Pelobacter seleniigenes DSM 18267: one gene and its partner. The main gene of each other region encodes a partner of the protein of the gene in region 2 in a complex. Links are inferred from orthologs where the notes say so. Each region holds a gene or a part of one and is shown on either strand. Other genes may lie near its edges.

The links. Proteins that work in one complex are often made in the same cells at the same time.
Region 1: the proteins of accD (region 2) and accC are in contact, whole or in part, in a solved structure (PDB 8UXZ), measured with the Escherichia coli proteins. The link is inferred for Pelobacter seleniigenes DSM 18267 from one-to-one orthologs.

Annotation. Positions count from the first base shown.
Region 1 is NZ_JOMG01000005.1:19,883-24,323, forward strand. What follows is about bases 1-2,922. They hold accC (acetyl-CoA carboxylase biotin carboxylase subunit), read left to right. Parts: upstream 1-753; coding sequence 754-2,091; downstream 2,092-2,922. Other genes in these bases: N909_RS0121370 (aminopeptidase P family protein), read left to right, coding at 1-98; accB (acetyl-CoA carboxylase biotin carboxyl carrier protein), read left to right, coding at 202-672; N909_RS0121385 (menaquinone biosynthetic enzyme MqnA/MqnD family protein), read left to right, coding at 2,210-2,922. Also shown: more of N909_RS0121385, read left to right, coding at 2,923-3,043; N909_RS0121390 (hypothetical protein), read left to right, coding at 3,188-4,441. UniProt on the Escherichia coli protein: This protein is a component of the acetyl coenzyme A carboxylase complex; first, biotin carboxylase catalyzes the carboxylation of the carrier protein and then the transcarboxylase transfers the carboxyl group to form malonyl-CoA.
Region 2 is NZ_JOMG01000002.1:247,161-253,006, reverse strand. Bases 3,038-5,846 are described here. They hold accD (acetyl-CoA carboxylase, carboxyltransferase subunit beta), read left to right. Parts: upstream 3,038-3,922; coding sequence 3,923-4,771; downstream 4,772-5,846. Other genes in these bases: N909_RS0103765 (bifunctional folylpolyglutamate synthase/dihydrofolate synthase), read left to right, coding at 4,777-5,846; trpA (tryptophan synthase subunit alpha), read left to right, coding at 3,045-3,851. In the rest of the region: N909_RS0103790 (phosphoribosylanthranilate isomerase), read left to right, coding at 1-397; trpB (tryptophan synthase subunit beta), read left to right, coding at 394-1,590; N909_RS0103780 (DEAD/DEAH box helicase), read left to right, coding at 1,590-2,906.

The DNA of each region.
Region 1 (4,441 bases), on a different replicon or contig from region 2:
GTGGAGTTCGAATCGAAGATACTGTTGTGGTCACTGCCAACGGATATCAATCATTGACTTCTATTGCTAAACACTACAGCGTACTGAACGCTGAGTAGGGATATTGAAAGTGAGAATCAATTATTAATTTCAGAATCCCACGTTTTGATTTGTTAACCCTTATACTTAGTTACGATTTGAAAAATTTTTCAGGAGGAAAAAATGGAACTGAAAGATCTTAAAGGCTTAATAAAACTGATTACCGAGACCGATATTACTGAGTTTGATCTTGAGAATGACGAAGAAAAAATTCACATCAAACGGGGCTCCGAAAAAGAGATTATTCAAATGACGGCACCAGCTGCTGTTGTTCAACCCGCTCCCGTTGTTGCGGCCAGTGCTCCTGCCGCGGTTGCTCCAACGACTGTTGATTCAGCTCCCCAACAAAGCAAATATGATGCAATCCCTTCGCCGATTGTCGGGTCTTTTTATCGTAAACCGTCTCCGGACGCAGAACCCTTTTGTAAAGTCGGGGACATCGTTGATGCCGGGCAGGTGCTTTGCTTGGTCGAAGCCATGAAATTGTTCAACGAAATTGAGGCTGAATTTAAATGTAAAATTATTGAGGTTGTTAAGGAAGACGGCGCTCCGGTGGAATATGGCGAAACTTTATTCCTGGTTGAAAAGCTTTGAGGTGAAGCCTCAGCAGCTTCGCTGGTTTGTTGAACAAAGTTTAGATCTTAAAAGATTACTTCCATTGGGAGTTTAAGGACCATGTTTCATAAAATACTGATCGCTAATCGTGGTGAAATCGCACTGCGAGTTATTCGTGCCTGTAAGGAAATGGGAATTAAAACGGTGGCTGTCCATTCCGTCGCCGACTACGAAGCGCTTCACGTTAGTTTGGCTGATGAGAGTATTTGTATTGGGCCGACACCGAGTGCTGACAGTTATCTCAACATGAAAGCGATTATCAGTGCTGCTGAAATTGCCGATGCAGACGCGATTCATCCGGGCTATGGTTTTCTTTCTGAAAATGCAGAATTCGCTGAGATTTGTGAGCAGTGCGGGATTACTTTTATCGGACCTACTGCGGATAATATGCGCCGAATGGGCGACAAGATTACGGCTCGTCAAACAGTCACTGAAGCCGGAGTCCCGATTTTGCCCGGGACTAATGAAAGCATTGAAACCATAGAAGAAGCTCAAAAAATTGCTGAAGAAATCGGTTATCCTGTGATCATAAAAGCCTCGGCTGGCGGCGGCGGACGCGGGATGAAAATCGTCCATTCGCCTGCGTCTCTGGCAAATGCTCTTGCCACTGCGAGAACGGAAGCCCAGTCGGGGTTCGGTCGAGCCGACGTTTATATCGAAAAATTCTGCGAGCATCCAAGACACGTCGAAATTCAGATTCTTGGCGACAAGCACGGCAATGTCATTCATCTGGGGGAACGTGATTGCTCCATTCAGCGGCGGCATCAGAAACTGATTGAAGAAGCGCCGTGCCCGGTCATTACTCAGGAACAGCGCGAGCGGATGGGGGCCTGCGCCGTTGCTGCTGCCAAGGCGGTCAACTACAGCAGTGCCGGGACGGTTGAATATCTGCTCGATTCTGACGGCAGTTTTTATTTCATGGAGATGAACACCCGGGTGCAGGTTGAGCATCCGGTGACCGAAATGATTACCGGCGTTGATATCATTAAAGAGCAGATTCGCTCGGCCGCTGGAATTCCCCTGCGCTATCGTCAGGAAGATATCAAAATCACCGGGCATGCCATTGAATGCAGGATTAATGCAGAAGATCCGGTTAAATTTACTCCCTTCCCGGGTAAAATAACGGGTTACCATACCCCGGGAGGCATGGGTGTCCGGGTCGAAAGTGCAATGTACGATCAATATACCGTACTGCCACACTATGACTCCATGATCGGTAAATTAATTGTCCATGCTGAAACGCGTGATGAAGCGATTCGCAGGATGTCCTGTGCCTTGGACGAGTACATTATCGAAGGGATTAAGACGACCATTCCTTTTCATCAGAAAATGATGAATAACAAGGATTTTATCGATGGTCACTTTGATACCAATTTTCTTGAGCGCGTCAAAGTTTAAGGTCATCCTGTTAAGTTGCTGAGGAGAACGGGTAGGGGATATACCGTTCTCCTCAGTGTTTTATCTAACTTGACAGATGATTCTCAACGATTCTGCAGGAATTGCCTGACCGATTTCTATGAATGATACTTCGGAACTAACCCTGGGATATATCTCCTACCTGAACTGTGTTCCTTTTTTTTATGGATTGAAGGATTGTGGTTTCAAAGGCCGGCTGGTGCCGGGGGTTCCCTCAGAACTTAACCGTATGCTGCAAACTGGCGAGTTGGACATCAGCCCTTCTTCATCGTTTGAATATGCTTTGAACTTTGAAGACTACCTGCTGCTGCCCAATTTCTCCATTTCCTCCTTTGGCCCCGTCGGGAGTGTTTTTCTTTTCAGCCCTTGTCCCCCTGAGCAGTTGTCTGGGAGGACCATTGCCATCACCGGAGAATCAGCCACTTCAATTAATCTGCTGAGGGTTTTGTTGCTGGAATATTACGACCTCCAACAGGTTGACGATTATGTTCCCGTTGAGGATGTCGAAACCGCAATCAGACAAGGTCGCCCTGGGTTGTTGATTGGTGATCGCGCCATGAAACAGGCAAAAAATCTTCCTGCCGGTGTTTTAAGTTATGATCTGGGGGATCTTTGGTACAAGAAGACCGGCTTGCCCTTTGTGTTTGCCCTCTGGATATTGCGGCGGAGCAGTGCCCGGGAAAAAGCATGTTGTTTTACAGCATTGATCAGGCAGCTCGAAACCTCATTAGAACAAGCCTTGAACGATTTGCCTGGGCTGGCCAGAAATATCGGCGGTGAACACTCTGTTGCAGAATATGTTAGCTATTGGCAGGGGATGGATTTTTTCCTGACCTCCAACCACCTGGCTGGTTTATCTCTTTATTTTTCCCTCTGTCACAAACATAACCTACTCGCCAAGCCCCCTGGAATCTCCTTTTTTTCTCCTTCCTGAAAAAATTTACATTAAAATAATCTATTTGTTTTGGATATTATAATTTTTCCTGCTATAAGTATAAAAATTTGTAGATTTGTAAATCTTTATTTATTAGAATGTGTAAAAAAATAATGGGAAATGTAAACCGAAGGGAGGGTTTTTGTGGCTAAAGTCATCAAACTGGTTATCTTTTTATTTGTCCTTGTCCTCAGTGGTTGTGGAACCCAGGGTAGTTCAGACTCAAGTCCGTCTGACACCCCCACTGATCCTGGCACAACGGAGCCATCGGTAGTTAGTGCAATTATAATTTCAACCGACTCTTCTACGATCGGGACTGGAGAGAAAGCTTCGATTGCTGTGAGGCTTTTGGATAGTAGTGGTGAGGTTGTTACTGGTTCCAAGTCTGTTGTGTTTTCATTGGATAATCCGACTCTTGCTTCAATTCCTTCCCCGGCCACGACATCCAGTGGGCTTTTGACCCGGACTTTGACTGCGGGCAGTACCGAAGGGACAGTCAAGGTGACGGCTTCGGTAGATAGTGCCTCCGCTTCAGTTACTATTCAGATTTCTGACCAATTAACGGCGGCATCAATATCTTTAGCTGCGTCGCCAAGTTCTATTACAGTGGGTGGCACATCGGTTGTAAGCGCTACCGTTCTTGATGGTAATGGCGATCCCATGGTTGATGGGACCACGGTTAATTTTTCTGTAAACAATTCCAGCCTTGGTAGCATTGTTCCTTCCGCAGATATTTCCGGTGGAGAGGGTGTGGCCCAGGCTACATTCTCAGCTGGGACAAGTACTGCGGGAACGGCAATAATTACTGCTTCATCCGGTGTTGTCTCAGGACAGGCGGCAATCTCTGTTGCCGGTGCTGCGGCAGGGAGTATTGAGTTTGTCTCTGCTGAGCCTCAGGTTGTGGTTATTAAAGGGTCTGGGGGCACCGAGACTTCAACGATTACCTTCCATGTCAAGGACTCCAACGGGAACCTTGTAGCTAGCAGCGAAAATGTTTTGCTTGAACTATCTGGACCCAATGGCGGTGAATACATTGGCCCGGTTTCTGGTGTCACGTCCCTTGAAGTTGGCACTGAAAGTGGAGTTGTTACAACGACATTGCACAGCGGTACAATTCCTGGGACTGTAACGATTACGGCTACGGTAGAAGGTTCCTCTTTGAAAACATCAAGTGGGGTTATTGCTATCGGTGGTGGCGTTCCTTCAGAAGGACATTTCTCATTATCGACTTCAACACTCAATCTCGAAGGCCTGAACTATGATGGCGTGACAGCAGATATTGATGTCCGACTTGCTGATCGTTACGGCAATTATAATGTTTTAGAAGGAACTTCAGTATCTTTTTACAGCGAGTGTGGTGCCATTGATCGAGCAGTTAATCTTGATGCCGAAGGGCAA
Region 2 (5,846 bases):
GACCCTGGCCCGGCTCAACCTGGTCCAGTTGCACGGTGATGAAAGCGCACAGGATTGCATCATTGCACCGTTTCGGGTTATGAAGGCGCTGCGCGTCAGGGATGCCGCGTCATTGCAGGGGGCCGAAGATTATCCGGTCGCCGCGTTGTTGCTTGATGCCTGGAGTGACGATGCCTACGGCGGCACCGGTCACTCTTTTGACTGGGAACTGGTCCGGCGCCTCGGCTGCCGGCAACCGCTGGTGCTGGCCGGTGGTCTGAACCCGGCCAATGTCGCTGCGGCGATACAAACTGTCCGCCCTTACGCGGTTGATGTCTCCAGCGGAGTTGAGGAGTCCCCGGGGCGTAAAGATGTCCAGAAAATCAATGAATTCATACAGCAGGTGAGGAAAGCATGAGTTATCAGTACCCGGACCAACGCGGTCACTTCGGTCTCTATGGCGGGCGCTATGTCGCCGAAACCCTGATGCCGGCTCTTTTGGAACTGGAGCAGGCCTATGCCGGAGTGCGCCAGGACCCGGAATTTTATCGGGAATTCGAATACTATTTGAAGAATTATGTCGGCCGGCCCAGCCCCCTGTACTATGCCAAGCGGCTTAGTGAAGAACTGGGCGGCGCCAAAATTTATCTGAAGCGCGAGGACTTGAACCATACCGGCGCCCACAAGGTTAATAACACCGTCGGCCAGATTCTGCTTGCCCGGCGCATGGGCAAGAACAAGGTCATCGCCGAAACCGGGGCCGGACAGCATGGCGTTGCCACCGCCACCGTGGCCGCCCTGTTCGGCATGGAGTGCGAAATCTTCATGGGCAAGGAGGACATCCGTCGCCAGTCCCTCAATGTCTTCCGGATGAAGTTGCTCGGGGCCAAGGTGACTGAGGTCACCAGTGGCACCGCCACCCTCAAGGACGCCATGAACGACGCTCTGCGCCACTGGGTGACCCATGTCCGCGACACCTTCTATGTCATCGGGACCGTCGCCGGTCCTCATCCCTACCCGATGATGGTTCGTGACTTCCAGGCGGTTATCGGCAAGGAAGCCAAGCAGCAGCTGCAGGAAGCGGAAGGACGGCTGCCGGACGTTGCCGTGGCCTGTATCGGCGGCGGCTCCAACGCCATGGGGCTGTTTTATCCCTTCATTGAGGACAAAGGGGTCCACTTGCTCGGGGTTGAAGCGGCCGGATTCGGAGTCGAAACCGGCAAGCATGCGGCATCGATCTCGGCCGGGTTGCCCGGGGTGCTGCATGGCAACAAGACCTACCTGCTGCAGGACGATGACGGGCAGATCCAGCATGCCCACTCTATCTCCGCGGGGCTCGATTACCCGGGAGTGGGGCCGGAGCATGCGCTGCTGCACGATATTGAACGGGCCGAATATGTCTCGGTTACCGATCAGGAAGCCCTGGACGCATTTCAGAAACTGACCCGGGTCGAGGGGATTATCCCGGCCCTGGAGAGTGCACATGCCGTGGCCCAGGTCATGAAATTGGCCCCCACCCTGAGCAAGGAGCAGATCATTCTGGTCTGCCTGTCCGGGCGCGGGGATAAAGATATTCATACAGTCGCCGATGCGATGAAAGTGCAATTATAATGAAATTCAGTGAACTACAACTTCCCGAATCCGTGCAAAAAGGTGTCGTGGCGGCCGGATTCGAATCCCTGACCCCGGTGCAGCAGGAATCGATTCCCCTGGCCCTGAACGGTAAGGATGTCGCTGCCCAGGCCCAGACCGGCACCGGCAAAACCGCCGCCTTCCTGATCTCGCTGTTCTGCCGGCTGCTGAAAAGTGAAACCGGCACCGGCAGCAATCCGCGGGCGCTGGTCATGGCTCCGACCCGGGAGCTGGTGGTGCAGATCTGCGCCGATGCGGAGATCCTGGGACAGTTTACCGGCCTCAAGGTGCAGCCGATTTTCGGCGGCGTCGATTACGAAAAACAGCGTCAGGCGCTCCGCGACGGGGTCGATATCATCGTTGCCACCCCGGGTCGCCTGATCGACTATTACAAGCAGCACGTGTTCTCCCTGAAACAGGTCGAGGCCCTGGTCATTGACGAGGCCGACCGGATGTTCGATATGGGATTTATCAAGGACCTGCGGTACCTGTTGCGGAAACTGCCCCCCTTTGAAAGTCGGCAGACCATGCTGTTTTCCGCCACCCTCTCCACCCAGGTCATGGAATTGGCCTACGAATTCATGGACCTGGCGGAACGAGTCGAAATCGCTCCCAAGCAGGTCGCTGCAGACAATATCGATCAAATCCTCTATCACGTCGGCCGCCATGAAAAATTTGCCCTGCTGCTCGGTTTGCTGAAACAGGATCCGGATGTCGAACGGGTGATGCTGTTTGTCAATACCAAGGTCGAGGCGGAACGGCTGAATGCCCTGTTGCAGGCCAATGATATTGCCAGTGCAGTCCTTTCGGGAGACATCCCCCAGAAAAAGCGCATGCGGATTCTGGATCAGTTCAAGCTCGGCAGCCTGACTCATCTGGTGGCGACGGATGTTGCTTCCCGCGGGATTCATGTCGACAACGTCACCCATGTCATCAACTATGATCTGCCGCAGGACCGCGAAGACTACGTCCACCGTATCGGCCGGACCGCCAGGGCCGGAGCCAGCGGGAGGGCGATCAGCTTTGCCGATGAAGAGACCGTCTACGTCATCGAGGAAATCGAGGACTATCTCGGCTTCAGGATTCCCAGTACCATGCCGCTGGATGAGGACTTCTGTTTTGATTTCAAACGCGCCGCACCCCGGCGTAAGAAACCCTTACCGAGTGCCGGCGAGAAAAAAGCAACGCCTCGCAAGCGGCGGCCGCGGCGGCGCTCCAAAAAAGGAAAATCCGGCGGTGGAGCCGGGCAGGCCGGCGGCGGCGCGTCCGGAGACTCCGAAAAAAAGGAGAGTTAGAAAAGGATTGAAAAGAGCCTGTGGAATCGTTAAGCTGGCTCTTTTTGGCCTGTTCCGTCTGATCGGTTGTTGAGAAAATCCCGGAATGGAGTTTTCAACGGCTTGCTAACGACCCGTATGGGATTTAAAGACAAATTCATGTCACGAATAGATGATGTTTTCAAAAAATTGCAGGAGCGCGGGGATAAGGCCCTGATTCCCTTCATTACCGCCGGGGATCCGGACCTGCCAACCACCGCTGAACTGATCAAGGTGCTGGCTGATGCGGGCGCGGACCTGATTGAACTTGGCGTCCCGTTTTCCGACCCCATGGCTGATGGCCCCACCATTCAGGCGGCTTCCGAACGCGCGCTGGCGGGTGGTACGACCCTGGTGAAAATCCTCGAACTGGTCGCCGCGGTGCGCCGCGAAACCTCGATTCCGCTGGTGCTGATGGGCTATTACAATCCCGTTTTTCGTTATGGTGCCGAGCGCTTTGCGCAGGACGCCGCCCGTGCCGGAGTCGATGCTCTGCTACTGGTCGATCTGCCGCCGGAAGAAGTGGGCGAAATCAGTGCCGCGGTGCAAGCCGCCGGGTTGGCTCTGATCACCCTGCTGGCACCGACCACTCCGCGGGAGCGGATGCGGCAACTGGCTGCTGCCGCACAGGGGTATATTTATTATGTTTCCATGACCGGCGTAACCGGCGCGCAGAAAATTTCGCCAGCCGATATCCGCGCTGCCGTCGAAGAACTCAAAACCATGACCGCAGTGCCGGTGGGGGTCGGTTTCGGTATCACCACGGCGGAAGATGCTGCCAGCGTCGGCGAATTTGCCGATGGTGTTGTGGTTGGCAGCGCACTGGTTAGAATTATAGAGACCTATGCCCAGAGTACGGAACTGTTACCACGTGTTGCGGAATTTACTTCAAATTTAAAACAGGGGCTGGTGAACAGGACCGCCTGACTCGAATCGGTCGGTGACCCGGCGACGCTGCTCACCTGAGACAGAATCAGGTGAAACAAAAAGGATGCTCCATGGTCTGGTTTCGTAAAAAAAATGCTGTAACCACATCGGTTGAAAAAAAGAATGTCCATGTTCCCGAAGGGGTCTGGACCAAATGTAAAAACTGTCAGGAAATTATTTACGCCAGGGAAATTGAGCGGAACCTGAACGTCTGTCCCAAATGTGACTACCATTTCCGGATCGGTGCCAGAGAACGGATCAGCCTGGTCATCGATGAAGGGACTTTTGTCGAAATGGACGCGAACATGCGCTCCGTCGATTTCCTCGAATTCAAGGATTCCAAGCGCTACAAGGAACGGATCAAGGCCGCCCTGAAAAAAGCGGGCGACGGCGATGCCGTCATTTGCGGGGAAGGGCTGCTTGATGGGTTGCCGGTTGTGGTCGCGGTCTTCGACTTCTCCTTTATGGGGGGCAGTATGGGCTCGGTGGTCGGGGAAAAAATTACCCGTGCCATTGAAAAAGGCCTGGAAACCAATGCGCCGGTGCTGGTGTTCTCCTCGTCCGGAGGAGCACGCATGCAGGAAAGCATTCTGTCGCTGATGCAGATGGCCAAGACCAGTGCGGCCCTGGCCAAACTGAAAGCGGCCGGAGTTCCCTTTATTTCGGTGCTGACCGATCCGACCACCGGCGGTGTTACGGCAAGTTTCGCCATGCTCGGGGATCTCAACATCGCCGAGCCCCGGGCGTTGATCGGCTTTGCCGGGCCCCGTGTTATTGAACAGACCATCCGCCAGCAGCTGCCGGAAGGCTTTCAGCGTTCGGAATATCTGCTCGAACATGGCATGATCGATATGATTGTCCCACGCAAGGAGATGAAAGCGCGCCTGTCCGGGATTCTGCGCATTTTCACCAAAAACTGATCGTGATGTCTGACCGTTACCGGGAAAGCCTCGATTACCTGTATGGGCTGCAGCTATTCGGGATCAAGTTAGGTCTCGACAATATCCGTAAGCTGCTGACGCGGCTCGGTGAACCCCAGCAGGCAATGCGGATCATTCACATTGCCGGAACCAACGGTAAAGGTTCGACCTCCGCCGCGCTGGCGAGTATTTTTCAGCAGGCCGGAATTTCCGCCGGCCTCTATACCTCACCCCACCTGCACCATTTTACCGAACGGATCCGGATTGATACCCGGCAGATCGACGCGGCGGAAGCGGTCGCGCTGATCGACGAACTGCGCCCTCATGCTCAGGATTTGGGGATTACTTTCTTCGAATTCACCACAGCTATGGCGTTGCTCAGTTTTCAGCGTCATCAGACCCCCTGGGCGATCCTCGAGACCGGGATGGGTGGCCGGCTTGACGCCACCAATGTGGTGAACCCGGAGCTGTGTGTCATCACCCCGATCGCCCTGGACCACGCCGGCTACCTGGGGCCGGACCTGCAATCCATCGCTGCCGAGAAAGCGGGAATTTTTAAAGCTGGTGTGCCGGTGCTCTGCGCTCCGCAGGAAGCGGCCGTCGAAGAACTGCTACGGCAGCGGGCCGCGGTCCTCGGCTGCCCGTTTTTCATGCTCGGTCAGGATTATCAGGTCACTGTTGCAGACGATTCGAGCCTGACCCTGGTGGGGCCCGGGCTGGAGCTCCGCGAGGTCAGGCCGCGTCTGCCCGGAATTCATCAGTTTAATAACCTGGCCCTGGCCGCTGCGGCTGTTGCTTTGCTCGCCGACCAGCTCGGCAAGCTTGCCGCTTCGACCCTGCGGGCCGGGCTGGAACACGTCTGCTGGCCCGGACGACTGGAGTGGCTGGCCGAGCGGATTCTCCTTGACGGTGCGCATAATCAGGCCGGGGTTGAAGTGTTGACCGCTTATTTGCAGCAACAGCAGCTGCGCGGACTGCATCTGGTGTTCGGTTGCAAGGCCGATAAACAGGCGGAGCAGATGCTGGCCCGGTTGTTGCCTTTTGTCGCGCGGATTTATCTGACCCGGCCGCCTGA